DNA from 4 places in the Pseudomonas sp. GW821-FHT07G10 genome. Region 2 is predicted to be linked to each of the others. Evidence: predicted binding sites of a transcription regulator. Region 2 holds the regulator's gene; each other region holds the start of a gene.
The links. Region 2 encodes FliA, which starts transcription of late flagellar genes. Its sites were predicted from a motif close to CTAAAGTTTNNNNNNNNNNNGCCGNTAA; they were not measured.
Positions count from the first base shown of each region.

Region 1: the regulator FliA is predicted to act here: its motif matches at 2,920-2,947, upstream of AC07O1_RS27270 (methyl-accepting chemotaxis protein).
Region 3: the regulator FliA is predicted to act here: its motif matches at 5,111-5,138, upstream of AC07O1_RS08450 (methyl-accepting chemotaxis protein).
Region 4: the regulator FliA is predicted to act here: its motif matches at 3,928-3,955, upstream of AC07O1_RS10165 (methyl-accepting chemotaxis protein).

Region 1 covers NZ_JBWKQB010000037.1:5,344-12,416, forward strand. Annotated here, with positions in the region: gene AC07O1_RS27255 (TylF/MycF/NovP-related O-methyltransferase) at 1-587, opposite strand, end outside; gene AC07O1_RS27260 (2OG-Fe(II) oxygenase family protein) at 587-1,450, opposite strand; gene AC07O1_RS27265 (transporter) at 1,762-2,784, opposite strand; gene AC07O1_RS27270 (methyl-accepting chemotaxis protein) at 3,064-4,689, shown strand; gene AC07O1_RS27275 (hypothetical protein) at 4,815-5,279, shown strand; gene AC07O1_RS27280 (PepSY domain-containing protein) at 5,386-5,700, opposite strand; gene AC07O1_RS27285 (glycerophosphodiester phosphodiesterase) at 5,850-6,977, opposite strand.
Region 2 covers NZ_JBWKQB010000012.1:92,333-99,405, reverse strand. Annotated here, with positions in the region: gene AC07O1_RS15440 (chemotaxis protein CheA) at 1-857, opposite strand, end outside; gene AC07O1_RS15435 (protein phosphatase CheZ) at 885-1,673, opposite strand; gene AC07O1_RS15430 (chemotaxis response regulator CheY) at 1,704-2,075, opposite strand; gene fliA (RNA polymerase sigma factor FliA) at 2,242-2,982, opposite strand; gene fleN (flagellar synthesis regulator FleN) at 2,979-3,809, opposite strand; gene flhF (flagellar biosynthesis GTPase FlhF) at 3,929-5,248, opposite strand; gene flhA (flagellar biosynthesis protein FlhA) at 5,260-7,073, opposite strand, start outside.
Region 3 covers NZ_JBWKQB010000004.1:180,511-187,583, forward strand. Annotated here, with positions in the region: gene AC07O1_RS08425 (ABC transporter ATP-binding protein) at 1-94, opposite strand, end outside; gene ydcS (putative ABC transporter substrate-binding protein YdcS) at 301-1,452, opposite strand; gene AC07O1_RS08435 (gamma-aminobutyraldehyde dehydrogenase) at 1,540-3,030, opposite strand; gene AC07O1_RS08440 (LysR family transcriptional regulator) at 3,134-4,048, opposite strand; gene AC07O1_RS08445 (tellurite resistance TerB family protein) at 4,243-4,965, shown strand; gene AC07O1_RS08450 (methyl-accepting chemotaxis protein) at 5,172-6,794, shown strand; gene AC07O1_RS08455 (chemotaxis protein CheW) at 6,794-7,073, shown strand, end outside.
Region 4 covers NZ_JBWKQB010000006.1:28,107-35,179, reverse strand. Annotated here, with positions in the region: gene gpgD (N-acetylglucosaminyl phosphatidylglycerol deacetylase) at 1-544, opposite strand, end outside; gene gpgS (N-acetylglucosaminyl phosphatidylglycerol synthase) at 537-1,658, opposite strand; gene AC07O1_RS10165 (methyl-accepting chemotaxis protein) at 1,886-3,775, opposite strand; partial or broken gene AC07O1_RS10160 (helicase HerA-like domain-containing protein) at 3,970-4,175, shown strand; partial or broken gene AC07O1_RS10155 (helicase HerA-like domain-containing protein) at 4,191-4,579, shown strand; gene AC07O1_RS10150 (DUF721 domain-containing protein) at 4,480-4,950, opposite strand; gene secA (preprotein translocase subunit SecA) at 5,259-7,073, shown strand, end outside.

The sequences.
Region 1 (7,073 bases), on a different contig from region 2:
GCGCCTTTTGGCATGTACGGCAGGAAGGTTTCCAGCGCGACTTTGGTCGGCTCGTAGAGGTCGGTGTCGAGGATCAGCATGGCCACGACCAGGTCCGGCCGGGACTTGACGTACTCAGGTGCGGTTTTGCAGATGTCACCCTTGACCAGCTCGCAACGCGGGATGCGGTTGACCGGACGCAGCAAGTCGTTGGCGTCGATCATGTCCTGGATCAGCGACTGGTCGGTGTCGGAGAACATGTTCTCGTTGATGTCCGTCGGGTCTTCGTCCTTGTTGATGCTGGTGAAACCTTCGAAGGTGTCGAAACCGACGATCGAACGGTTGATCGCGTAGGGTTCCAGAATCATCGACAAGTGCATGTAGAGCATCAGCGAGTTGCCCTTGTACACGCCGCACTCAATGATCGCGCCCGGTATCTCGGCAACTTTCTTGAACAACTCCATGCGCGACAATGCTGCGGTCACGCCAATGCGGTTGGCGAACACGTATGGCGCATCGGCCACGTACTCGGCATCGACCCGTTTCAGGACGTTGGCACGGGTTTCGTTGTATTCGGTCTCGGCAGGCGTAAGGCGACGCTTGGTCATTATTTGGCTCCTAGGAAATTCGAGAAATCGTGGACGTGCAAATAGTCTTTGAAGCCGGCCCCGACATCCGGGCACGCGCTGTCGACATTGATTGCGCCACGTTTGTGCTTGAGGTCATCGAGGTGCATCAGCCGGAAATCCACGCTGAAGCGGGTCTGTTCGGTGTAGTTGGGGACGGTGCCATGCAGGTGCGAGCCAGAGAAAATCAGCATCTCGGCAGTGTTACCGGCGACGCGGATTTCCGATGAGGTGTTGATCTCTTCCAGCGGCACCGGGTGCACGCGGACTTCTTCTTTGACGTTGTCCTTGGCTCGCTCACGCTGCACGTTGATCCAGTCGGACAAACTCCACTGCGCCGAGGTGTTCTTTACCGGCACATCGAAGTAGCCCGGATTGATCATCATGGTCTGGTCCGGGGCGATGGTGTAAACCGGCATCCAGGTGTTGATCTGGCAGTCCACGCCGCCGTACCAGGTGTCCCGGTGCGGTTTGTAGGCATAACTGATGCCGGCGTGCAGGTAGTCGTAGTTCGGCACCACGCGGATGCGCGGCACATCGAAAATGTAGTCCTTGGGGTCGGCGCCAATTTCCAGGGTGAAGGCGCGAATCAGCTCCTTGACCTGCAGACTGTTGGTGAACTGGCCCTTGAGCCGGGTTACCTGGATGACGAATTCTTCGACCGGCATCAGCGTGTGCAGGGACTGGTGATCAGTCTCGCCGTCAAACGCCACGGTGATGCTTTGCCGGGCGAATGCGCACAGTTCTTTGGCTGCGTTGAGCTGGGTGTTCAGGAAGATATCGCCAGCGTAGATGGCGCTTTTGAAGTCAGCTTTCTTCTGAAGCTGATTAATATACAAATTCACGGTTTCCCCCTCCTGAATACGTTGGGTCTCTAAAGAGTCGGCACAAAGGTAACAAACTGAAGTGCAATCCAGCGGATGCTGGAGCAAAAGGTCGTTAATACGCTGATTTTTCGACGAAATGCGTGTTGCGCTTGCCTGAGTCTGATTCGCGGGATAAAAAAATCCCGAACCGATTGCCCGGTCCGGGATTTTTTCAGTTGTTGAGCGAGGCTTGGAACAACTGCATAAACAGCCAATACAAACTGCCCGATAGCCCCAGCCGCAACGCGATCCGTAGCAGCTGCTACAGGGATTGTGCAAGCCCGCTTGACTCAATAATCCTGGCGCTTGCGAAATGCCCAACGCCCGGCCAGCACGGTAAAGGTCGCCACCAGTGCCACCAGAATCCAGAAGCCCTCGGGGTCGCCCGAGAGCGGGATGCCACCGACGTTCATGCCAAAGAAGCCGGCAATGATGTTGATCGGCAGCGCCAGCACAGTGACCACGGTCAGGGTGAACAGGGTGCGGTTGCTTTGTTCGTTGAGGTTGGCGGCGATTTCTTCTTGCAGCAGTTTGATGCGTTCGCCCAGGGCCGTGAGGTCGTTGATGATCAGCGCAAACTCCTCCGTGGACTTGCGCAGCTCCTTGACGTCCTCCTTCTGTAGCCACTGCGGTGGGCGGTTGAGCAGCCGCAGCAACGACCCCGGTTCAAGCGCCAACAAGCGTTGCAGGCGCACCAGCACCCGGCGGTTTGTACCCAGTTCGGCGCGGTTGGTGGACAGGCGCGAGGACAATAGCTGGTCTTCGATCTGGTCGACGCTGATGCTGGTTTTGCGCACGATCTGGGTCAGCACTTCGCCCTGATCACGCAGCAGATGTACCAGCAGTTCCAGTGGCGAGCGAAAGCGTTCACCGGCCTTGACCGAGGAACGCAGCTTGTCCACTGAGTGCAAGGGTTGCAGGCGGGCGCTGATGATCAGGCGGCTGCGGGCGCAGACCCACAGGGTCGAGATGTCCGAAGACACCATGCTGCTCAGGTTGAACACCACATCGTTGACCACTGCCAGCAGCGCCGTATCGACGTGTTCGATGCGCGTAGAGCGTGAACCTTCATGCAGCGCTTCGAAGAATTCTTCTGGCAAATCCAGATGGGTTTTCATCCAGCGCTCGCAGGCGGCGTGGGCCAGGTTGAGGTGCAACCAGAGAAACTCGTCGGTGTCAGCGGGTTGTTTCAAGCATTCCAGAGCCTTGGCCGAATCGATTTCACGGCCGCGTTCGCCGGGGCGAAAACTGAAACCGTAGAGCAGGCCGAACAGATCAGAGTCGCGATGGCGTTGGTCGATACTGTGGTTCATGGAGTCTCGCTGGCGGGAGGTACCTGTAGGACGTTTCACAGGTTCACGTGAGCCGCATCATGGCAAGGCTGTTTGACGGTTTTGTGACAGTTTGGCGACGCGGGCGAGTGAGCGATGACCAGTGGTCGGAACCCTTTAAAGAATGCGAACGGCGCGCCGATCACGCTCACGTAATCTTTCGCGATTTGGCCATAGGCCTGGTTGTTGGTGACAGGGATGTCTAGACGTCATGCATGCCCCTGGATGGCCTGCTTTATCCCTGTCATGAGATCCCACTCGATGTTTTTGAAAAAGTCCCTGAGAGCTCAAATTCTGGCAATGCTGAGCGGCAGCTTGATTGCGATGCTGTTGATTGCTCTGGCGTGCTTCCACTTTCTCTCCAGCGGTGTTCAGAGCTATCACAACCTGATCGATGGCCCGCTGCATACTTCACAACTGATCGATGAGGCCAACCTGCAATTCAAAGTTCAGGTACAGGAATGGAAAAACGTCCTGCTGCGTGGCAAGCAGCCGGCTGACCTGGACAAGTACTGGAAGCAGTTTGAAGATCGCCAACGCGATGTTCAGGGCATTCTTGGCCAGCTGGCCAGCCAACCGGGAATCGATGCACAGCTCAAGACACGCATCGAGCGACTGCGTGAGGAGCACCGGGTCTTGGGTACGGCCTATCAGAAGGGCCGCGACGCTTATCTGGCGGCAGGTGCTGATCCAACGGCAGGAGACGCTGCGGTCAAAGGCGTGGACCGCGCCGCCAGTGAACAAATGAGCGAGCTGGTCAACGAGTTACGCAAGCAAGGCACCGAGCAATCGACATTGATCAGCGCCAGCGCCGATCGCACTGTGCTGCTGGGAATTGTGGTGATGCTTGCTTCGGGCCTGTTGATCGGTCTGTTCAGCCTGTGGCTGGTCAACCGCCATCTGGTGGAGCCGATCCGCAAGCTGATCGAGTATGTGGCGCAACTCAGTCAGGGTCGCTTTGCCGAGCGGGTGGCGAGCAATCGTCAGGATGAGTTGGGCAAGCTGGCCGTTGCCGCCAATACACTAAGGGATTTTCTCGCAGAAACCTTCAGCCATTTGCAGCGCAGTGCCTCGGATCTGGACAGTGCCAGCGGTGAGCTGAATTCCATTGCAAGCCTCATGACCCACGGCACCAACGAGCAATTCAACCGCACCGATCAAGTCGCCACGGCGATGAACGAAATGTCTGCCACCGCTCAGGAAGTCGCCCGCCACGCCGCCGACGCGGCGCGGGCTGCCGATGATGCCGATCACTCTGCTCAGCAGGGCGAAAAGGTCATGCAGGGGACGATTCACACCATCACTCAAATGCGCGGTGAAATCGCCAATACCGCTATGGTTATCCGGCGTCTGGAGGCCGACAGTGGGCGCATCGGCAAGGTGCTGGAAGTGATTCGCGGGATCGCCGAACAGACTAACCTGCTGGCGCTCAACGCGGCCATCGAAGCGGCCCGTGCCGGTGAGGCCGGGCGTGGGTTTGCCGTGGTCGCTGATGAAGTGCGCAGCCTGGCTCAGCGCACTGCGGCGTCGATCATCGAGATCAATCAAATCATCCAGACCGTTCAAACCGGCGCAGTGGATGCGGCCCAGGCGATCGAGAGTGGCCAGTCGCGCAGTGAAGAAAGCGTCGAGCAGGTCACTCAGGCCGGTGCGATGCTGGAGCGCATCACTGTGGCGGTGGAAGCGATTCGCGACATGAACCGCCAAATTGCCACCGCCGCCGAACAGCAGACCTCGGTCGCCGAAGATATTTCGCGCAACCTCACCGAGATCACCTGCATCGCCAGTACCAACCTGGATAACGTGCAGCGCACCGAAGCGGCGAGCCAGAATCTGCACGGGTTGTCGGGGCAACTGAACGAGGTGACTGCACGTCTGAGTGCGTGACCGGACACCCCCCAGGCGTGATTGTGTATCGGCTCGGTATCCGGGCCGGTACACGATAAATCTCAAGCTTGTACCGCTTACGTCGATGAGGAGGTTATCCCTAAACTCACATGGATCAACCACCCATGGTCAGCATCACTTCCGTTTCGATCAATCAGAGCCTTTCTACAACGTCCAGCAAAACCACGATCACTGACAGTGCCGACACCAGCAAGACCGACAGCACCTCGTCAACGGCAGCAGGTAGCTCAGCCACCTCAGCCGCCACCGACACTTCGAAGGTCGCAGCAGGCGGTGCACCGGCGTCCAGCGGCAGCAGTACGAGCAGCAGTAGCGAGTCGGATGCGGTGAAAGCCTTGCGCAAGCAGATTGCTGAACTGCGAAAGCAATTGCAGGAACAACACAAGCAACTGCAAGCGGCTCAAGCGAGTCAGAAAAGTGCAGATGCAAAAGCCGCCGAAGTGGCCGCTGCGCAATCGCAGATCGCGACCACCTCAGGCTCATTGCAGACCGCTACTGCCGCGCTGTTGCAAGCCTTGCAGAGCTCGAGCAGCAGCACCTCGGGCTCGTTGGTCAGTACCTCGGCATAACGTCGGGAGCCTGCGGTGATCGAGCGCGAACGCGGGCTTTGTGTTCTGCGCTAAAACGCAAAAAGCCGCGCGACCAAAAGGTCGCGCGGCTTCTACAGTGTTCCCGTTACTTGTCTTGTTTGTTGCTCAGCACCTGACCGGTCGTGGCGTCCAGGTGCACGTCCCACTCAACACCTTTGGCGTCGCGTATTTCGACCTGGTAGACGTAATCCGCGCCTTTTTTCTCAAGCTCGGTGTCGGTGATGTTGGCTGCCGTAGCTCCTGGATACTGGGCGAGGGCGGCCTGGTTGAGTTTTTCCAGGTCCATGATGCTGCCATCTTTGAGCAGACCCGGAATCAGATCCGGGCGCACGTCAGCCCGGGCCAGGCCGGCGGTCAGGGTCAAGGAAGCCGCGGCGAACAGGGCAGTCAACGTTTTCATGAGTTCTTTCCTTGGGGTGAACTGTTTAAGTGGGACCAGCGTAGTCCGCCGAACTTAATTCACCCTTAATTGCACCTCGGCGCTGACGGTTTCGTTCGCCCATTCCTGCATGGGGCGCTATACGCCCCGGCTCACGGCCGATTGATCATTTAATAGCCGTTAGCCTCAAGCAACTGCGCGACGCTGGCCGGCGCCGGGCGTTTGAAGTACTTGAGCAGCTCGCTGGCGCGGTTGGTGAAGATGCCATCAACGCCGGCGTCCATCACCTTCTTGTAATCCACCGGTTCGTCGATGGTGTAGGCATGCACCAATAGACCTTTGTCGTGAGTGAAGGTGTTCATCCACGGCTGCACCAGGTCCGAATAGCTTTGATCGCCACCTGTGGTCAGGGCTGCTGAAGGTCCTGTACCGATGGCGCCTTGAGCCTTGGCGTAGTTGACCCATTTCTCGAATTCGGCTTTGTCCCTGGGTTCCTGTCTGGCGTACCAGGCGGCCTTGTCCTTTTCACCGCTGGCGGCGAAGCTGACATTGGATTTGGGTTCGATACTGCCTTCACCGACCCACAGCAGAAGGATTTTCGGTACCTGCGGCATTTCCTTTTGCAGCAGTTCCAGGCTGCTCTTCTCGAAGGTTTGCAGCACGACCTTGCCTTTGCCCTGGCCGACCGCCAAATCGCTTTTCGCCAGTTTCGAGCCGGTCGGGCTCAGCCAGCCACGGTCCTGCAATTTATTTTTCAGGTCACGTTCGATACCCGGAAACTGCTTTGGCTCTTTGGTTTCGATGTACAGCCCGGGTTTGTGCTGCGGGTTGCCTTGCGCGATATCGATGATTTCGTCGAGGGTCAGGATCTTCAGGCCCACATACGAGGGGCGCGCACGGTCCGGGTACGCCTTGTTGAACCAACTGCCGGCATCCAGGGTTTTCAGTTCGGCCAGGGTGAACTCGTTGGCGGGACTGTCCTTGCGCTCGGGAAATTTACTGGCAACGTCAGTGGTGCGTTGCAGGTTGTTGTCATGCAGGGCAAACAGCACACCGTCTTTGCTGCGTTGCAGGTCCATTTCCAGGTAGTCGGCACCCAGGTCACGCGCCAGTTTGTAGGAGGCCGCGGTGGATTCCGGTGCATCGAAGGATGCGCCACGGTGGGCAATGACCGCCGGGTGTGGAACACCTATGGCGCTGGCCAGAGCGGTCGGGCTCGGCTGGCTGGTGGCCTGTGCCTGGCCAAGGCCGAGCATAAGGCTCAGCAACAGGGCACTTTTGCGGAAGGTGACGGGCATATTCGAAGTCCTTTCGTAGAGAGCGATGTCCAAGGATTACCTTTTAACAACTGAACGCCACTTGTGCTATCGCCATACCGACATTACGTATGTCAG
Region 2 (7,073 bases):
AGCAACGACTCGAACTCATGATCGGAAATCAGATCACTGCCAGCCGCCAGAGCACTTGGCAGGGCAGCAGCTGGCACCGAAGCGATCGCCGCATCCAGTGCATCTACCGCGAATGTACCTTTGCCGTGCAACTGATCGAGCAATGCTTCGAATTCGTCGTCGGTAATCTCGTTGCTGGCCGCTTCGCCCTTTGGCGCAGCAGGCTCAGCTTGTGCCGTGACGGCGTCAACGGCGAACTGGCCCTTGCCGTGCAACTGATCGAGCAACGACTCGAACTCGGCATCGGTGATTTCATCGCTGCCTGGAGCCGCTGGAGCCAGCTGAACCACTGCAGGCGTTTCTGCCTGGGCTTTGACCGCGTTGAGCGAATCGAGCAGCTGTTCGAACTCATTGTCGGTGATGTCGCCCGATTCGCTCTCGACGACAGGTTCAGCGCTCACTTCAACCGCCGGTGCAACATCGGCAGCGGCAGGCTCGGCCAGCCGCGCCAACGCTGCCAATAATTCAGGTGTTGCAGCGGTGATCGCGGTGCGCTCGCGGACTTCGGTGAACATACCGTTCACGGCATCCAGCGCTTCCAGAACCACGTCCATCAATTCCGAGTCAACCCGACGCTCACCCTTGCGCAGGATGTCGAAGACGTTCTCGGCGATGTGACAGCACTCCACCAGCTCGTTGAGCTGGAGGAAGCCGGCGCCCCCTTTTACAGTGTGAAAACCGCGAAAAATTGCGTTGAGCAAGTCCGCATCATCTGGTCGGCTTTCAAGCTCAACCAGTTGTTCGGACAGTTGCTCAAGAATCTCGCCGGCCTCAACCAGGAAATCCTGAAGGATCTCTTCATCGGCGCCGAAGCTCATGTGTATGGGTGCTCCTGATAAGTCGGCCTAAAATCCAAGGCTGGAAAGCAAATCGTCTACATCGTCCTGACCGGACATAACGTCTTCACGTTTATCGGCATGAATCTGCGGACCTTCACCCTGAGACAGATGTTTTTCCGGATCTTTTTCCGCGAGGATCGATTCGCGGTCATGTTCAATGCCCGCAAACCGGTCGACGTGACTGGCCATCAACACGAGTTTGAGCAGATTGCTTTCGACTTCCGTGACCAATTGGGTCACGCGCTTGATCACCTGGCCTGTGAGGTCCTGGTAATCCTGAGCCAGCAGGATGTCGTTGAGATTGCTCGACACGACACGAGTCTGTTGCTCGCTACGCGTCAGGAAACCGTCTACCCGCCGGGCCAGTTCACGGAACTCCTCGGCACCGACTTCACGACGCATGAACCGCCCCCAGTCCACGCTCAAGGCCTGAGCCTCGGTGCTCAGGCCATTGACCAACGGGGTGCTGTTCTCGACCAGGTCCATGGTGCGGTTGGCCGCAGCCTCGGTCAGCCTGACCACATAGGACAGGCGCTCAGTGGCATCCGTGATCTGTGAAACCTCCTCGGCTTGCGGCATGTGCGGGTCAATATGAAAATTGACAATTGCGCTATGCAGCTCGCGGGTGAGCTTGCCTACCTCTTGGTACAGGCCGCGATCACGGGTCTGGTTGAGCTCATGGATCAGTTGCACCGCGTCGCCGAATTTACCTTTTTCAAGGCTTTCGACCAGTTCGCTGGCATGTTTTTTCAGGGTCGATTCAAAATCGCCCAGTGAAGATTCGTTATGCTCCATAGCTCTCCCGTGGCGGACTGGCTCCGCATATCAACCGATGCGTTCGAAGATTTTTTCGATCTTCTCTTTCAGCGCCTGAGCCGTGAATGGTTTGACCACATAGCCGTTCACACCGGCCTGAGCGGCTTCGATGATTTGCTCGCGCTTGGCTTCGGCCGTCACCATCAACACCGGCAGGTGCTTGAGCTTTTCATCGGCACGCACGTGGCGCAGCAAGTCGATACCGGTCATGCCGGGCATGTTCCAGTCCGTTACCAGAAAGTCGATGCTCCCGCTGTTGAGGACCGGAATCGCGGTAGTACCATCATCCGCCTCGACCGTGTTGGTGAACCCAAGGTCACGCAACAGGTTTTTTATGATCCGCCGCATCGTTGAGAAGTCATCAACGATGAGGATTTTCATGTTCTTGTCCAATTCGACCTCCAAGCAGTCTTAAAACGCGCCCAGCACCTGAACGCGCCATTCAATCAATTCGGCGTAACACTCAACGGTTGCATGGAGCACAACGGGCCGTGACCAGTGCGGCTACGCCATACCAGCCTCGTTCGCAGTGTCCCCACACTGCCTGTCAGCGCGCTCGCCACTCCCCCAAACGCCCCCGTAAACGGGCCGCGCACTGGCTGTGTAACTGGCTGACCCGCGATTCGCTGACTCCCAGGACCTCACCGATTTCCTTGAGGTTCAGCTCTTCGTCGTAGTACAGCGCCAACACCAGTCGCTCACGCTCCGGCAAATTGGCAATCGCGTCCGCCAACGCAGCCTGGAAGCGTTCATCTTCCAGATCACGCGACGGCTCGAGATGAGCACTCGCGCCATCCTCGTGCAGCCCTTCATGCTCGCCGTCCTGCAACAGATCGTCGAAGCTGAACAACCGACTACCCAAGGTGTCGTTCAAAATCCCGTAATAATCATCGAGACTCAATTGGAGTTCGGCCGCAACCTCGTGATCTTTAGCGTCACGTCCGGTTTTAGCTTCAATTGAGCGGATTGCGTCACTGACCATCCGGGTATTGCGGTGTACCGAACGTGGAGCCCAGTCACCTTTACGCACTTCATCGAGCATCGCGCCACGAATGCGGATCCCCGCATAAGTCTCGAAACTCGCGCCCTTGCTGGCGTCGTATTTGGTCGACACTTCCAGCAAGCCGATCATCCCGGCCTGGATCAGATCCTCGACCTGAACACTGGCTGGCAGGCGTGCCAGCAAGTGATAGGCAATACGCTTGACCAGTGGCGCATAGCGCTCGATCAGCTCGTACTGGCTATCACGTGCCGACGCCTTGTAGAGGTTGTACCCGCTGGCGCTCATAGCACCGGCCCTGCCGTTTGATGCACCAGCCGCTCGACGAAAAATTCCAGATGCCCGCGTGGATTGGCAGGCAGCGGCCAGGTATCGACCTTCTGAGCAATGGCTTTGAACGCCAGCGCGCACTTCGAACGAGGGAAGGCCTCATAGACCGCACGCTGCTTTTGCACAGCCTTGCGCACACACTCGTCGTAGGGAACCGCACCGACGTACTGCAAGGCCACGTCCAGGAAGCGATCCGTGACCTTGGTCAACTTGGCGAACAGATTGCGACCTTCCTGCGGGCTCTGCGCCATGTTGGCGAGCACACGGAAGCGGTTCATGCCATGGTCACGATTGAGCAATTTGATCAGGGCATAGGCATCGGTGATCGAGGTCGGCTCGTCGCAGACCACCAGCAGCACTTCCTGGGCCGCGCGAACAAAACTGACAACCGAATCACCAATACCGGCGGCGGTGTCGATCACCAGCACGTCGAGGTTGTCGCCGATATCGCTAAAGGCCTGGATCAGGCCGGCATGTTGGGCCGGGCTCAGATGCACCATGCTCTGCGTACCGGATGCTGCCGGGACGATGCGAATGCCGCCTGGCCCCTGAAGCAGTACATCGCGCAACTCACAACGCCCCTCGACCACATCGGCCAGAGTGCGTTTGGGTGTCAGTCCCAACAGAACGTCGACGTTCGCCAGCCCCAGATCGGCATCCAGCAGCATGACGCGCCGGCCTAGCTCAGCTAGAGCCAGGGACAAGTTCACTGACACGTTAGTCTTCCCGACGCCACCTTTGCCGCCGGTCACCGCAATCACCTGTACGGGATGCATGCTGCCCATGTTCTTTCTATACCTTGTCTTACTTAGACGGAGGCCACATAACTGGCTGCGCGTTCACCACTGAAACAATGCATGGCAGACCATCGATGTAGATTCACTGCAATCTATTCGTTATTACCTTAGCCGACCCGCTTGGTCGGGCTGTGGTAGAGGTCAGCGAACATATCAGCCATGGCTTCTTCGCTGGGTTCTTCCTGCATCTGCACACTCACGGCGCGACTGACCAATTGATGGCGGCGTGGTAAATGCAGATCATCCGGAATCCGCGGCCCATCGGTCAGATAAGCAACGGGTAACTCGTGACTGATCGCCAGACTCAACACTTCGCCCAGGCTTGCCGTTTCATCCAGTTTAGTCAGGATGCACCCTGCCAGCCCGCAGCGTTTGTAACTGTGATAAGCGGCGGTTAGTACCTGTTTCTGGCTGGTTGTTGCCAACACCAGATAATTCTTTGACTTGATCCCGCGACCGGCCAGGCTTTCCAGCTGCATGCGCAACGCCGGGTCGCTGGCCTGAAGGCCGGCGGTATCGATCAACACGACGCGCTTGCGCAACAGCGGATCGAGCGCCTGCGCCAGGGACTGGCCCGGGTCGACGTGGGTCACGGAGACATTGAGGATACGCCCCAGGGTCTTGAGCTGTTCCTGGGCCCCGATACGGTAGCTGTCCATGCTCACCAGCGCGATGTTCTGCGCGCCGTACTTGAGCACATAACGCGCCGCCAGCTTGGCCAGCGTGGTGGTCTTGCCCATGCCGGCAGGGCCGACCATGGCAATCACCCCGCCCTCTTCCAGCGGCTCGATCTCGGGGGTCGCGATCATCCGCGCCAGGTGCGCCAACAGCATGCGCCAGGCCTGACGTGGCTCTTCAATTTCGGTAATCAGTGCCAGCAGGTCGCGCGACAGCGGACCGGACAAACCGATACGTTGCAGGCGACGCCATAGATTGGCCTGCTGTGGCCGGCTGCCTTGCAACTGGTTCCAGGCCAGCGAGCCCAACTGCACTTCCAGCAGCTCACGCAGACCGCTGAGCTCGAATCGCATCGAGTCAAACACGCGCTGATCCACGGAAGGCGAAGCAGCGGGTGCCGGTGCTGGACGACGGGGCTCAGCGAAGGTCGGCTCGATCAACGGTTCGGCGGCGGTCAGCGGCAAACCGGCGAACAACTGACGATTGGTGGTTGAATCGCCGTCACCGCGCAGGCTCAGTTCAGCCTGAGCCGTGACGATTCGCGACTGGGTTTTACGCAACTCGTCTTCGAGCTCGATGTTCGGTACACGAGGCGCCAGCGCGGACAGTTTGTAATCCAGGGCTGCAGTCAGCTCGACACCACCGGCGATCCGGCGATTGCCGATAATGGCGGCGTCAGCGCCCAGCTCATCGCGAACCAGTTTCATGGCCTGACGCATATCGGCGGCGAAAAAACGCTTAACTTGCATAAACCACTACCTCAGCCGTTGGGCCCTACTGTCGCAACGATGGTCACTTGCTTGTTGTCAGGAATTTCCTGATACGCCAACACGTGCAAACCCGGGACTGCGAGACGTCCGAACCGCGAGAGCATCGCGCGCACCGGACCTGCTACCAACAGAATCACCGGTTGACCTTGCATTTCCTGACGTTGCGCCGCTTCGATCAACGAGCGCTGCAACTTCTCAGCCATGCTTGGCTCCAGCAGAACGCCCTCTTCCTGACCTTGTCCTGCCTTCTGCAGACTATTGAGCAATATCTGTTCCAACCTTGGTTCCAAGGTGATCACAGGTAGCTCGGACTCAGTGCCTACAATGCTTTGGACGATAGCGCGTGATACGCCAACCCGCACGGCTGCCACCAGAGCGGCAGTATCTTGACTCTTGGACGCATTGTTCGCGATGGCCTCGGCAATACTGCGAATGTCGCGAACCGGAACCTGTTCGGCCAACAATGCTTGCAGCACTTTGAGCAGCTGCGACAGCGAAACAACGCCCGGCACCAGCTCCTCGGCCAGTTTTGGCGAGCTTTTGGCCAGCAATTGCATGAGCTGCTGAACTTCTTCGTGGCCGATCAGCTCGCTGGAGTGCTTGTACAAAATCTGATTGAGGTGAGTCGCCACTACCGTACTGGCGTCGACCACGGTGTAACCCAGAGACTGCGCCTGAGGACGCTGACTGATTTCGATCCAGACTGCCTCCAGACCAAAGGCCGGATCTTTGGCGGTGATGCCATTGAGCGTGCCGTAGACCTGCCCAGGGTTGATCGCCAGTTCGCGATCCGGATAGATCTCCGCCTCGGCGAGGATCACCCCCATCAGGGTCAGGCGGTAGGCACTCGGCGCCAGATCGAGGTTGTCGCGGATGTGCACGGTCGGCATCAGGAAGCCCAGATCCTGGGAGAGCTTCTTGCGCACCCCCTTGATCCGCGCCAGCAACTGACCACCCTGGTTACGGTCCACCAGCGGGATCAGTCGATAGCCGACTTCCAGACCGATCATGTCGATCGGCGTCACGTCATCCCAGCCCAACTCCTTGGTTTCCTGAGCACGCGCCGGTGAAGGCAGCAGCTCCTGCTGACGCTTGACCTCTTCCAGAGCCTGAACCTTGACAACGTTTTGCTTCTTCCAGAGTAGATAAGCCATACCACCGGCCACCGCAGCCAGGCTGAGGAACGAAACGTGCGGCATGCCAGGCACCAGCCCCATAACCGCCATCAACCCTGCCGCCACCGCCAGAGCCTTGGGCGAGGCGAACATTTGCCGGCTGATTTGCTTGCCCATGTCTTCGGAACCGGAAGCACGGGTCACCATGATCGCCGCCGCCGTCGACAGCAACAGTGAAGGCAATTGCGCCACCAATCCGTCACCAATGGTCAGCAACGCATAAACCTTGCCCGCATCACCAAAGCCCATGCCGTGCTGGAAGATGCCGACCGCCATACCACCGATCAGGTTGATGAACAAAATCAGCAGACCGGCGATGGCGTCACCGCGAACGAATTTACTGGCACCGTCCATCGAGCCGTAGAACTCTGCCTCTTGTGCCACTTCAAGACGGCGCAGCTTGGCCTGTGGCTGGTCGATCAGGCCAGCGTTGAGGTCGGCGTCGATCGCCATCTGTTTGCCGGGCATCGCATCGAGGGTAAAACGCGCGCTCACCTCGGAAATCCGTCCGGCACCCTTGGTCACCACCACAAAGTTGATGATCATCAAAATCGCGAAGACCACGATACCCACCACGTAGTTGCCGCCGATCACTACCTCACCAAAGGCCTGGATCACCTTACCGGCGG
Region 3 (7,073 bases), on a different contig from region 2:
ACTCGCCGTCCTGGATGTCGATGGAAACCCGGTCAACGGCTTTCACTTCGCCGAACTGACGGGAAACGTTGGTGAACTGGACTGCAAGCGTCATGGTGCGGTGCTCCAAAAAGGCGAAAGCCGTCGCAGCGGCCCTTGCCTGGACTTCTGAGAAATCTGAATATCGATCGTTCCCACGCTCCGCGTGGGAATGCCTCACCGGACGCGCAGCAATCGCTTCGGCATGTAACGCGGAGCGTCACTGGCTGCATTCCCACGCAGAGCGTGGGAACGAGTTGTCAGTAGCTACCGGAATGACTTTTAGCGACCGCCCATGATCGCGATGTAGTCCTGGGTCCAGCGGCTGTATGGCACGAATTTTCCGCCCTCGGCCTGCGGGGTTTTCCAGAAGGCGATCTTGTCGAACTGGTCGAAACCGTTGGTCTTGCACCCTTCAGCACCGAGCAATTCGCTCTCTTTGCAGGCCGCCGGAACCGCTGGCAGCGAGCCGAACCAGGCGGCTACGTCACCCTGGACCTTGGGTTGCAGGGACCAGTCCAACCACTTGTAGGCGCAATTGGTGTGCTTGGCCTCGGCGTGCATCATGGTGGTGTCGGCCCATCCAGTGGCGCCTTCCTTGGGAATGGTCGAAGCGATGGGCTGTTTCTCGTTTATCAGGCCGTTGACCTGATACGGCCAGGCGCTGGAGGCCACCACGCCTTCGTTTTTGAAGTCACTCATTTGCACGGTGGTGTCATGCCAGTAGCGGTGGATCAACGGTTGCTGGGCTCGCAACAGATCAAGCACGGCTTTGTACTGGGTTTCAGTCAGTTCATAAGGGTTCTTGATGCCCAGTTCCGGTTTGCTCGACTTGAGGTACAGCGCCGCGTCGGCGATGTAGATCGGGCCGTCATAGGCCTGCACACGACCCTTGTTGGACTTGCCGTCCGGCAGGTTCTGCGCATCGAACACTACGGCCCAACTGGTGGGCGCCTGCTTGAACACAGTGGTGTTGTACATCAGCACGTTCGGGCCCCACTGATAGGGCGCGCCGTAGGTCTGCTTGTTGACCACGTACCAAGGCCCGTCCTTGAGGCGTGGATCGATGTTCTTCCAGTTCGGGATCAGCGCGGTGTTGATCGGCTGAACACGCTTGCCAGCGATCAAGCGCAAGGAGGCGTCGCCGGAAGCGGTGACCAGGTCGTAACCGCCCTTGGCCATCAGGCTGACCATTTCATCGGAGGTGCCGGCGGTTTTGACGTTGACCTTGCAGCCGGTCTCTTTCTCGAAACCGGTCACCCAGTCGTAGTTCTTGTCGCTCTCACCACGTTCGATGTAGCCCGGCCAGGCCACGATATCCAGTTGTCCTTCGCCGGCGCCAACGGCTTTCAGCGGTTCGGCGGCCTGGATGCTGGCGCTGGCCAGCAGTGCGGTGGTGATTGCACTGAGCAGTACGGTCTTGTGCACGAACATGGGATTCCCTCTTCTTTAATTATGGTCGGGGCAGTTGGTGAACGTGGTGAAGCCATGCCTTTTGAGGCTATTTATTGGAGTAGTGCGTTAATTCAGGTCATTGCCGTGGCGCGCCATGATGTGCCGCACCACGCTGTAATCCTGTAGCGAATCGCTGGACAGATCCTTGCCATAGCCCGAGCGTTTCAAGCCGCCGTGGGGCATTTCGCTGACCAGCATGAAATGGCTGTTGATCCAGGTGCAGCCATACTGCAAACGCGCCGCGACCTGCATCGCCTTGTCCAGATTCTGAGTCCATACCGACGACGCCAAGCCGTACTCGGAGTCGTTGGCCCAGTCCACTGCTTGCTCCAGTGCTTCGAAGCGGGTCACGGTGACGACTGGGCCGAACACTTCACGCTGGACAATTTCATCACTCTGTTTGCAGCCGGCGAGCAGGGTCGGCTGGTAGTAGAAGCCCGCGCCGGAATGCACGGCGGCGCCGGTGACGCGCTCGATGTGCGGCTGACCAAGGGCGCGTTCGACGAAGCTGGCCACGCGGTCGCGCTGACGGGTGCTGATCAGCGGGCCGATCTCGTTATCAGTGTCGCGTTTGCCGGCAAAGCGCAGGCTGCTGACGGCGGCGCCAAGCTCGGCGACCAGGCGATCATGGATCCCGGCCTGGGCGTAGATCCGGCAAGCCGCGGTGCAGTCCTGCCCCGCGTTGTAGTAGCCGTAGCTGCGCACACCTTCGACCACGGCTTGAATGTCGGCGTCATTGCAGACGATCACCGGCGCTTTACCGCCGAGCTCGAGGTGGGTGCGTTTGAGGGTTTTCGCCGCGGCCTGGAGGATTTTCTGCCCGGTGACGATATCGCCGGTCAGCGAAACCATGCGTACTTTCGGGTGGCTGACCAAATGGCTGCCGACGCCTTCACCGCCGCCGCAAATGATGTTGATCACCCCGCGTGGCAGCAATTCGGCCAGCGCCGGGGCCAGGGCCAGAATCGATAGCGGTGTGTGTTCGGATGGCTTGAACACCAGGGTGTTGCCCGCCGCCAGGGCCGGGGCGATTTTCCAGGCGGCCATCATGATGGGGTAGTTCCAGGGGGCGATCGAGGCGACCACGCCAATCGGATCGCGACGGACCATGCTGGTGTAGCCCGGCAGGTATTCACCGCTGAGCTGGCCAGTCTGACAACGCACGGCGCCGGCGAAGAAACGGAACACGTCGACCGTGGCGTTCAAGTCGTCCTGACGCGCCAGGTGCAGCGGCTTGCCGCAGTTCAGCGATTCGAGGCGGGCGAGGTGATCGGCCTGTTTTTCAACGGCGTTGGCGATGGCCAACAAAATGTTCGAGCGTTGCTGCGGGGTGGTTCGCGACCAACCGGCAAAAGCGCGATGGGCAGCCAGAACGGCGCTTTCAACTTGTTCGGTGCTGGCTTCGGCGATATGCGTCAGCACTTCACCCGTGGCCGGGTTGAGAATAGGTTCGACAAAACCCTGGCCTGCGACTAATTCACCATCGATCAATAAAGCGGTGAACAACGGGGTCTGCACGCCAGCCATTTTTCGGGTTCTCTTTTCTTGTGTGGCCATGGTGCTCCCTTGGGACTGGAGCCCGGCCCTCTCTTATAGATGCACAGAGACTAGTGGCCGGAGCTGCGGTCGACAAATACTAAATACTGAAGGCTGCGTTCGATTAAATAGATGGCTTGCGTCCGGCGTGGGGTTGCTCGCGGGCCACGGTCAGGAATGGGTCCACCAACGCGGGGCGTGCGGTGCCGCGGCGCCAGGCCAGGCCGACGTCCAGGGTCTGGCTCAGGTCCGCCAGTGGCCGCGCCTCGATGATGTCGCCCTCCAGTGACCACGGGCGGTAGGTCATGTCCGGCTGGATCGACACACCAAGACCGGCCGCCACCAGGCTTCGCACCGCTTCGGTCGAGGCTGTGCGCAAGGTGATGCGTGGCTGCAACCCCGCGCTGGACCACATGCGCTGGGCGTTGCGGTCCATTTCATCGACGTTGAGCTGTATCAGCGGTTCGCGGGCGACGTCGGCGAGGTTGATGCTGTCGTGTTCCAGCAACGGGTGCTGAGCCGGCAGCCACAGGCGATGGGGCGAGTGGGTGAGCACCTCGGTTTGCAGGGCATGACGGTCTTCCAGGTTGGAGAGAATCAGCACCCCGACATCGATTTCACCGCTGACCAGCAAATGCTCGATATACGGGCGCTCATCCTCCATCACGCGGATTTCCACGTTCGGGTAGGCACGCTGGAAGCGGGTGAGCAAATCGGCGAGGTAGTAACCGGCCACCAGGCTGGTCACGCCGACAATCAACTGCCCGGCCACCTGGTCGGTACTTTGTTGCAAGCTGCGCTTGGCGTTGTCGACCGTGGCCAGGATCAAGTGCGCCTGGCGCAGGAACTGGTGACCCTGGTGGGTCAGGGTCATGCCTTTGGCATGTCGATTGAACAGGTTGACGCCGATTTCCTGTTCCAGTTGCTGGATTGCCAGGGTCAGTGTCGATTGGGAAATATAGACCGCCTGGGCGGCGGCCGAGATCGAGCCGGTTTCGGCCACAGCGATGAAGTGGCGGATTTGACGCAAGGTCATCATGGGGGAATTACCGGTTAGACGGTTTTATAGATTTGCTTGAGTGTATATCTTTTTAATCGATGGTCTGGTTCAGGACCGGGGCTTCGGTCAGGGCCAAGCAACATCTGGAAGCATTCTCGCCACGTGGAGGAGGGCGCTTCGATCTACGCTGTGGGCCTCAATGATCCGGTTAACCCCGGTTTTGGAGGTGACAAATGAATACACGCAGATTGCTCGATCAGCTGCTCAAGTCCGGTCAGGACATGTTGCAAAACAAGGCCGGCGGCACTCAGAACAAATCGGTATCGGATAACGGCGCACTGGGCAGCTTGCTCGGCGGCAGTTCGGGCGGGCTCGGCAGTTTGCTCTCAGGTGTTGGTGGCGGCGCGCTGGCGGCGGGCGCGATGGGGCTGTTGTTGGGAAACAAAAAAGCCCGCAAGTTTGGCGGCAAGGCACTGACCTACGGCGGTCTCGCCGCGTTGGGCGTTTTGGCCTATAAGGCATACGGCAATTGGCAGGCACAGCAGGCTGGCGCGCCACAGGCTGAGCCACAAACCGTCGACCGCTTGCCGGCAGCGCAAGTTGAATTGCACAGCCAGGCGATCCTCAAGGCGCTGGTCGCTGCCGCCAAGGCCGACGGCCATGTCGATGAACGCGAGCGAGCGCTGATCGAGGGCGAATTTACCAGGCTGGACAACGATCAGGACCTGCAACGCTGGCTGCACGCCGAACTCAACAAACCCCTGGACCCGGCCGATGTCGCCCGCGCCGCCAGCACCCCGGAAATGGCCGCCGAGATGTACATCGCCAGCGTGATGCTGGTGGATGAAGAGAACTTCATGGAGAAGTCCTATCTGGATGAACTGGCGCGCCAGCTCAAGCTTGAGCCAGGCTTGAAAGCCGAGTTGGAGCGTCAGGTCCGGCAAGCCTCGTTGTAATCAGAGAAAGCAAGGGGGATCCAAAGGATCGCCACTTTCTTCCGAGTCATCACTGACGACGTTCACCGCATCTGCCCCACAGTAGCCATCCAGAGCAGATGCTGACTTTCTTCACCCTGGGTGAGACGTGGTGCGCAACCCACTGCTAAATGATGAGCCGCCCTCGGCTATACTCCCCTCCATTTGAATGCCCCCGAGGATCGACTGTGAAGAACTGGACGTTGCGCCAACGCATTTTGGCGAGCTTTGCGGTAATTATCGCCATCATGTTGCTGATGGTCATGGTCTCGTTCTCCAGTCTGCTGAAGATCGAGACCAGCGAGGAAACGGTCCGAACGGACGCTGTTCCGGGGGTGTATTACAGTTCGATGATTCGCAGTGCCTGGGTCGACAGCTACGTCCTGACCCAGCAGATCGTTGGCCTCTCCGGACATCGGGACATCAGCGCTGCTGACCAGGCGTTGTACAAGAGCTTCGAAGAGCGCTTGAAGGCGCAGATGGATAACTATCGCAAAACCGTCTTCGACTCGGACGATCGTGCCTCTTTCGACGAGTTTGAAGTGCGTCATCAAGCGTTCGATCAGACACTGAAGAACGTCATCGATCTCTATCAGCGCAAAGAATACGAACAGGCTCGCCTCGCGCTGGAGAATGAACTGACGCCTGCGTGGATCGCTGGCCGCAAGCATTTGAACGGCATGATCGACCGCAATCGTGATCAGGCGGGTAATGCCACCGGGGCTATCGGTTCCGCGGTAACCGCAGCAAAAATCAGTATGGGCGTCTCTTTACTGATCGCGGTAATCGCTGCCGGTCTGTGCGGTCTGCTGTTGATGCGCGCAATCATGGCGCCGATGAACCGGATCGTGCAGATCCTCGACATCATGCGTACGGGGGACTTGAGCAGGCGCTTGAATCTGGAGCGCAAGGACGAATTCGGTGCCGTAGAAACCGGCTTCAACGACATGATGACCGAGCTCACTTCTCTGGTTTCCCAGGCCCAGCGCTCTTCGGTGCAGGTCACTACCTCGGTCACGGAAATTGCCGCCACCTCCAAGCAGCAGCAGGCTACTGCGACAGAGACCGCTGCCACCACCACGGAAATCGGTGCCACTTCGCGAGAAATCGCTGCGACATCGCGCGATCTGGTGCGCACCATGACCGAAGTTTCTACCGCCGCCGACCAGGCTTCGGTGCTGGCCGGTTCTGGTCAGCAAGGCCTGGCCCGCATGGAAGACACCATGCACTCGGTAATGGGGGCGGCCGATCTGGTCAACGCCAAACTGGCGATCCTCAATGAGAAGGCCGGCAACATCAATCAGGTGGTGGTGACCATCGTCAAGGTCGCCGACCAGACCAACCTGCTGTCCCTCAACGCTGCGATCGAAGCCGAGAAGGCCGGTGAATATGGCCGCGGTTTCGCGGTGGTGGCTACCGAAGTACGGCGTCTGGCGGATCAGACCGCCGTGGCCACCTATGACATCGAGCAGATGGTCCGTGAGATCCAGTCGGCGGTGTCGGCGGGTGTCATGGGCATGGACAAGTTCTCCGAAGAAGTGCGTCGTGGCATGTCCGAAGTTCAACAGGTAGGCGAGCAGCTGTCGCAGATCATTCATCAGGTTCAGGCGCTGGCGCCGCGGGTGTTGATGGTCAACGAAGGCATGCAGGCCCAGGCCACCGGTGCCGAGCAGATCAACCACGCGTTGGTGCAGCTGGGCGATGCCAGCAGCCAGACGGTAGAGTCCCTGCGTCAGGCCAGCTTCGCCATCGATGAGCTGAGCCAGGTGGCGGTGGGGCTGCGTAGCGGCGTCTCGCGTTTCAAAGTCTGATGAGCGAGTTCGCGGCGAAACGCGGCGCCGGAATGACGCCGAAACATTCGTTGTTTTTGCTGTTCCGTATCGGCAACGAACGCTATGCCCTGCAGGCCATCGAGGTGGCCGAAGTGCTGCCGCGCCTGCCACTCAAGCCGATCGCGAAAGCGCCGCCCTGGGTCGCCGGGGTGTTTGCCTACCGTGGCGTGGTGGTGCCAGTGATCGACCTCAGTGCGCTGACCTTCGGCCAGCCGGCCCAAGTGCGCACCAGCACTCGCCTGGTGCTGGTGCACTATC
Region 4 (7,073 bases), on a different contig from region 2:
AACTCCAGACCAGCCCCGGTGCATCGACCGGAGTGAAGTCCGGCAAACGATAAAGATGCTGTGGATCGCTGGTGTAGTGCAGCGGCAGTTGGCGTAGCGCCTGGCGCGTACCCTGGCTCATCAGCCAGGCCGGCGCGACGAAACCTTCCAGTGGCCAGTGATAGCGCTGGAACAGTTCGATCCCGGCGTGCAAGCGGTCAAGGGCAGCGTTTTGCGACAGTGCGTAGAATTCGCCCTCATGGGTATAAATCCGCCGCATGAACCAATCCCGTGGATTCACCGGAATGGGACTGTCGTCGCAATGAAAATAGCCGTGCAGCGCCAGCTCATCGCCCAGGGCTATGCGGCGGGTCAGCAGGGAACGAAATCCCGGATGGGCGTCCAGCGCATTGTGCTTGTGGAAGTCGGGCACCACCAACCAGGTCATGGGCACATTGCCCAGTGCATCCACCGCTTCGACAAACGGCTGATAGTCCGCCCAGGTTTGTGGCGCAACGTCATGCAGGACCAGTAACACACTGGGGGAGTTCATGGGCTCAACCATGGGCCCGCAGCGGCTGCTGGTTGCCGAGCACGGCGCGATAGTGCCCCAACAGGCTGCTGACCACTGCGTCCCAGGCATAATGCTGTTCGACATGGCGTCGGGCCTGCCGGCCGATTGTGGCGCTGCCGAAAGTGAACAGTTCACGCACGGCATTGGCCATCGCCAGCGGGTCGTCCGGTGTGCAGAGCAGACCGCAGACGGGTGTGACGATCTCTTTGAGCGCACCGGCAGCCACGGCAATAACCGGTATTCCACTGGCCATGGCTTCGAGGATCACCAGACCGAAGGTTTCCTGGTCGCCGGCGTGGAGCAGCGCATCAGAACTGGCCAACAGCCTGGCAAGCTGTTGTGCGGGGTAGAACTCACCGACTACCGTGACGTTATTCGGCACTGCGGCCGGCATGGAGGAGCCTACCAGCAGCAGGTGATAGTGGTTGCCAAGGTGTTTCATGCAACTGAGCAGAATCGGCAGATTCTTTTCCTTGGAGCCACGCCCGGCGAAGATCAGCAGGCGGGTGCTTTCGGCAATGCCCAGTTCGGCGCGTAAAGACGGGTCTCGAGCGCTCGGGTGGAAGGTTTGCAGGTCCACACCTAAATGCTGCACAAAAACGTTTTTCACCCCAAGACCGATCAGCTTGTCAGCCATGACCTGGCTGGGTGCCAATACCCGATCGAAATTGCCATACAGCTTGCGGATATACGCTTCGACATTCGGTGTGCACCAATTGCCCATGCGGTTGCTCGCCAGCAGTGGCAGGTCCGAGTGATAAAAGCCGATCACCGGTACGTCCAGTTGACGGCGAGCGTCCAGGGCGGCCCAGGCGGTGAGGTAAGGATCGCCGACCTCAATCAAGTCCGGTTGCAGGTCGCGCAGAGCATTGCGCCAGGGCGTCAGGCGCCAAGGGAAACGGTAGCCTTTACCGAAGGGCACGGCGGGAGCCGGGACTGTGTAAATACCGTCCTGCTCACCCAGATACGCCCCGGGGATCAGCAAGCTGTGACGGATACCTGGCTGACGTCCCAGGCGACGGTGTTTGGCATCCAGATAAGTGCGCACGCCACCGCTGGCAGGGGCGTAGAACATGGTTATGTCAGCGATATGCACGATGAGCATCCCTCCTATCCGGTGTTCCCTTTAGGGTTGACCTTTATGAAGGATAGATGTTCGGTGCGGGATGTGCGCAATACACAGCCCACCTGTAGGAGCGAGGCCCGCGAAACCAGCGACACGGAATTGCTGGTACACCGCGTTATCGTTCATCGCGGGCAAGCCTTGCTCCTACAGGTGAGAGCATACCTCTGTAGGAACGAGGCTTGCCCGCGATGAGGCCCAGGAGACCGCTAGATCCGGAAGCTGCCCACCAACTGCTTCAAGCGCGCCGCTTGCTGCTCCAGGTCGGAGCACGCGCGCAAGGTCGATTGCAGGTTTTCCACGCCTTCCTGGTTGAGGGTATTGATCTCGGTGATATCGACGTTGATCGATTCGACCACGGCGGTCTGTTCCTCGGTGGCGGTGGCTACTGACTGGTTCATGCCGTCGATCTCGCCGATGCGCTGGGTCACGCTGTTCAGGCGCTCGCCGGCGAGGTTGGCAATTTCCACGCTGTCGTGGCTGTGGCGCTGGCTTTCGCCCATGGTGGTTACCGACTCACGGGCCCCGACCTGCAGTTCTTCGATCATGGTCTGTACCTGTTGCGCAGACTCCTGGGTGCGATGAGCCAGGTTGCGCACCTCATCGGCGACCACCGCGAAACCACGCCCGGCTTCACCGGCTCGAGCCGCTTCGATGGCGGCGTTGAGCGCCAGCAGGTTGGTCTGTTGGGAAATGCTGGTGATCACTTCGAGAATCTGCCCGATGTTCACCGTCTTGCTATTGAGGGACTCGATGTTGGTGCTCGAAGCGCTCAGCATGTTGGACAACTGATTCATCGCCTTGATGCTTCTGTCGACCACTTGCTGACCGTCCTCGGCCAGGCTGCGTGCATCGCTGGAATGCTGCGAGGCGAGGGCGGCGTTCTGGGCGATTTCCTGGGCGGCGGCGCCGAGCTGGTTGATCGCCGCGGCAACGCTGCTGGTACGCGAAGCCTGCTGGTCGGAGTTGAACATCGACGAGTTGGAAGCGCTGACCACCCGCAAGGCCACTTCGTTGACCTGGCCGGTGGCGGAGGCTACTTCTCGAATCGAGGTGTGAATCCGCTCGACGAAGCGGTTGAATGCGGTACCGAGGATGCCGAACTCGTCCTGCGTCTGGATGGTCAGGCGCTTGGTCAGGTCGCCGTCACCTTCGGCAATGTCCTGCATCGCGCGGGTCATTGTGTGCAGTGGCTGGATCAGGATGCGAATCAGCATGCCGAGCAGGGCGATGATGATGGCCACGGCAATAATAGTGGCAACGATTGCCGAGGTGCGGAAATTGCTGAGCTTCGCGAAGGCTTTGTCCTTGTCGACGGACAGACCGATGTACCAGTTGACCGAGGACAGTCCCTTGATCTGGGTAAAAGTGACGATGCGGGTTTTACCATTGACCTCAATTTCGCTCAGGTCTTTGCTCAGGCGCGGAGTGTCTTGCGGGTAGACGTCCTTGAGCGTCTTCATCACCAAGGCCTTATCCGGGTGCACGAGAATTTTGCCGTCGGCACTTACCAGAAAGGCATACCCCATACCGCCGAAATCCAGTGCGTTGATGCTATCGGCAATCACCTGCAAGCTCAGATCGCCGCCAACCACGCCGACGTTCTGGCCACCCTTGAGCACGCTGTCGACGATGGAAATCACTAACTGGCCGGAAGCCAGATCGATGTAAGGTTCGGTCAACGCCGGGCCACTGCTGCTCTCTGCGCTCTTGTACCAGGGACGGGCGCGCGGGTCGTAGCCGTCCGGCATTTTGCTGTCCGGGCGAATGAGGAAGGTGCCGTCCTTGTTCCCTAGATAGGCGCCCATGAAACTGGAGGTTACTGCCTTCTGTTCAAGCAGATTGGCGACGTTACCCATGTCCGGGTTGAGCGCAACGGACTGTGAAAGGTTTTCGATCAACAAACTGCGGCCGGCGAGCCAGGTCTGGATATTCTTCGCTGTGACGGTGCCCATTTCCTGCAGGTAATTTTCCAGGTCCTGGCGAATCGCACTACGCTGCAAATAGTCGTTGTACAGCGTGAAGGAGGCGAAGGCGGCAATAACGATCAGGGCGGCGGCAAGCAGTATTTTATGGCTGAAGCGCAGATTTTTGTTCATGACTTGTGGTGTCCGCTAAGGTCTTAATGTCCAGGGCGAGCGGCTATGAAAGCGCGCAAAATGGGCAATGTTGAAAGTAAGCTGATATTTCCATCTCTCCTTAGGGAATTATCGGACCTCATTTTCAGTCTTCTCTTGTCTCTCGCTTTTCTATATCGACCGTGCAGGGCTAAAGATTAACCATGGGTGACAAAATGCCTGGCTCACTGCAACTCGTTATCGGTGCCGATCTTGAGGGACAACCAATTGCTCAGGCCATGCGTCTGGCCAACCGTAACGGGCTGGTGGCCGGAGCTACCGGTACGGGAAAACCGTGACCCTGCAACGTCTGGCGCAAGCCTTCAGCGATGCCGGCGTTGCAGTGTATGCCGCCGACATCAAAGGCGATTTGTGCGGTTTGGTTTGGGTGACTGCGATGGTCCGGCGGGTTCAGGTGGCTGCACCGCAATCGCGAATCGGGCCTTTGAGTGACGCCGAGCGTGCCGCCCTGATCGCCGGCTCACCGTTGGTCGGACGTTATGACAAACCGATCGATCGTGAATCGGCACTATCAAGTGCTGATGAGCCGCAAAGGGCAGGTGCCAGAGCCCGATGCGGCGTCGGGCAAGGCGGCTGAAGAGCCGGGCTTCACTGACAAGGCCGGTGAGTTTCCGGGGACGGCGGGCGGACAAAATGTTGAAGTCGGCCATGCGTCAGGCAGCCAATCAGTCGGGCTGGCAATTGGTCCGTGGTTTGGCGTGGCTGGCCAGACGCTCCAGAGCGGCGCGCAGGTTGGGGTCGCTGATACCGTCGGCGGTGGCCTGAATGGTCTCGGCGGCGTTTGTCGACAAGTCCATGGTATGGCCGGCTGCGCCTTGTTGCACAGTGGGGGGTTGAACCTTGAACAGAATACGCGTCAGGCTGGAGAATTCGTCGAACACCTGTAACTGACGCTGCAGGCGTTTTTGCTGATAGCGCAGCCGGGTCGCCCAATGACCGTCGGTTACGATCAGCAACAAACTGCCTTCACGCCAGGAAGCCACGTGGCAGTGTTCACGAGCGGCGGGTTGCAGCTGGCTTTCAAGCAAACGCTGTAAATGCGCTAAACGTTGAGCGTGGCTGAATATCGCTTTTAAAGGCTTGGCTTCGCGAAGCAGGACGGCGGGTGCTCTGGCCGTAAGAGGGCGAAATGCCATGATCAGACACCTGAAGTAACAGAGCCGCCATGGTAGCAGAAAGTGCCGGACGCGCTTGTCCCCCATTGCTTTACAGCTGGTTTACCCATTAAATCAACGAGTAACTTCTACCGCGATTGGGTTGAAGTTCAGCAAAAAGCCCCTATTTAAAGTGAGCCCCGTCACAGCGCTGTGCCAGCATCGTGGAATAACGCCACTTTCCTCACAATCGTTTCCGGGTAGAATACTCGTTCGCATGCGGCCATAAGGGCTGCACGGGCGACTCACGGGGCCGCCCTCCATCCCTATGTGTGGAAGAACCTGTCGATATGTTTGCGCCTTTGTTAAAGAAACTTTTTGGAAGCAAGAACGAGCGCGAAGTCAAACGCATGCTCAAGACGGTACAGATCGTCAATGCCTTCGAAGAGCAAATGGTGGCCCTTTCGGACGAGCAATTGCGCGCCAAGACCGAAGAGTTCAAGGCCCGCATAGCCAAAGGCGAGACCCTCGACAAGCTCCTCCCTGAAGCCTTTGCGGTTGCCCGTGAAGCCGGTAAGCGTGTCATGGGCATGCGCCACTTCGATGTGCAGTTGATCGGCGGCATGACCTTGCATGAAGGCCAGATCGCAGAAATGCGTACCGGTGAAGGCAAGACCCTGGTGGCGACACTCGGCGTTTACCTGAACGCGCTGTCCGGCAAGGGCGTGCACGTTGTAACCGTGAACGACTACCTGGCTCGTCGTGACGCCAACTGGATGCGTCCGCTCTATGAATTCCTCGGCATGACAGTCGGTGTGGTGACGCCGTTCCAGCCGCCGGAAGAGAAGCGTGCTGCCTATGCTGCCGACATCACCTACGGCACTAACAACGAATTCGGTTTCGACTACCTGCGCGACAACATGGCTTTCAGCATGGAAGAAAAATTCCAGCGTGAGCTCAATTTTGCGGTAATCGACGAAGTCGACTCGATCCTGATCGACGAAGCCCGTACCCCGCTGATCATTTCCGGTCAGGCCGAAGACAGCTCCAGGCTCTATATCGAGATCAACAAGCTGATCCCGCTCCTGGAGCTGCATGTCGAAGAAGTGGAAGGCGAAGTCACCAAGGCTGGCCACTACACCATCGACGAGAAGACCCGCCAGGTCGAGCTGAACGAAGCCGGTCACCAGTTCATCGAAGAGATGCTGACCCGCATTGGTTTGCTGGCCGAGGGCGAGAGCCTGTATTCGGCACATAACCTGGGCCTGCTGACCCACGTTTATGCCGGTCTGCGTGCGCACAAGCTGTTCCACCGCAACATCGAATACATCGTTCAGGACGGTCAGGTTGTGCTGGTCGACGAACACACCGGTCGTACCATGCCGGGACGTCGTCTCTCGGAAGGTCTGCACCAGGCCATCGAAGCCAAAGAAGGCCTGAACATCCAGGCCGAAAGCCAGACCCTGGCTTCGACCACCTTCCAGAACTACTTCCGTCTGTACAACAAACTGTCCGGCATGACCGGTACGGCCGACACCGAAGCGTTCGAATTCCACCAGATCTACGGTCTGGCGGTAATGGTCATTCCACCGAACAAACCGCTGGCGCGTAAAGACTACAACGACCTGGTGTTCCTCACTGCGGACGAGAAATACGCCGCTATCATTGCCGACATCAAGGAATGCATGACCCAGGGCCGTCCGGTGCTGGTGGGTACTGCGACCATTGAAACTTCCGAGCACATGTCCAGTCTGCTCCAGAAGGAAGGCATCGAACACAAGGTTCTGAACGCCAAGTTCCACGAAAAAGAAGCAGAAATCATCGCCCAGGCCGGTCGTCCTGGCGCACTGACCATCGCCACCAACATGGCCGGTCGTGGTACCGACATCCTGTTGGGCGGTAACTGGGAAGTGGAAGTAGCATCCCTTGAGGATCCGACCCCTGAGCAGATCGCCCAGATCAAGGCTGACTGGCAGAAACGTCACCAGCAAGTGCTCGAATCGGGCGGCTTGCAGGTCATCGCTTCCGAGCGTCACGAATCGCGCCGTATCGACAACCAGTTGCGTGGTCGTGCCGGTCGTCAGGGTGACGCTGGCTCCAGCCGTTTCTACCTGTCGCTTGAAGACAGCCTGATGCGCATCTTCGCCTCTGATCGGGTGAAGAAC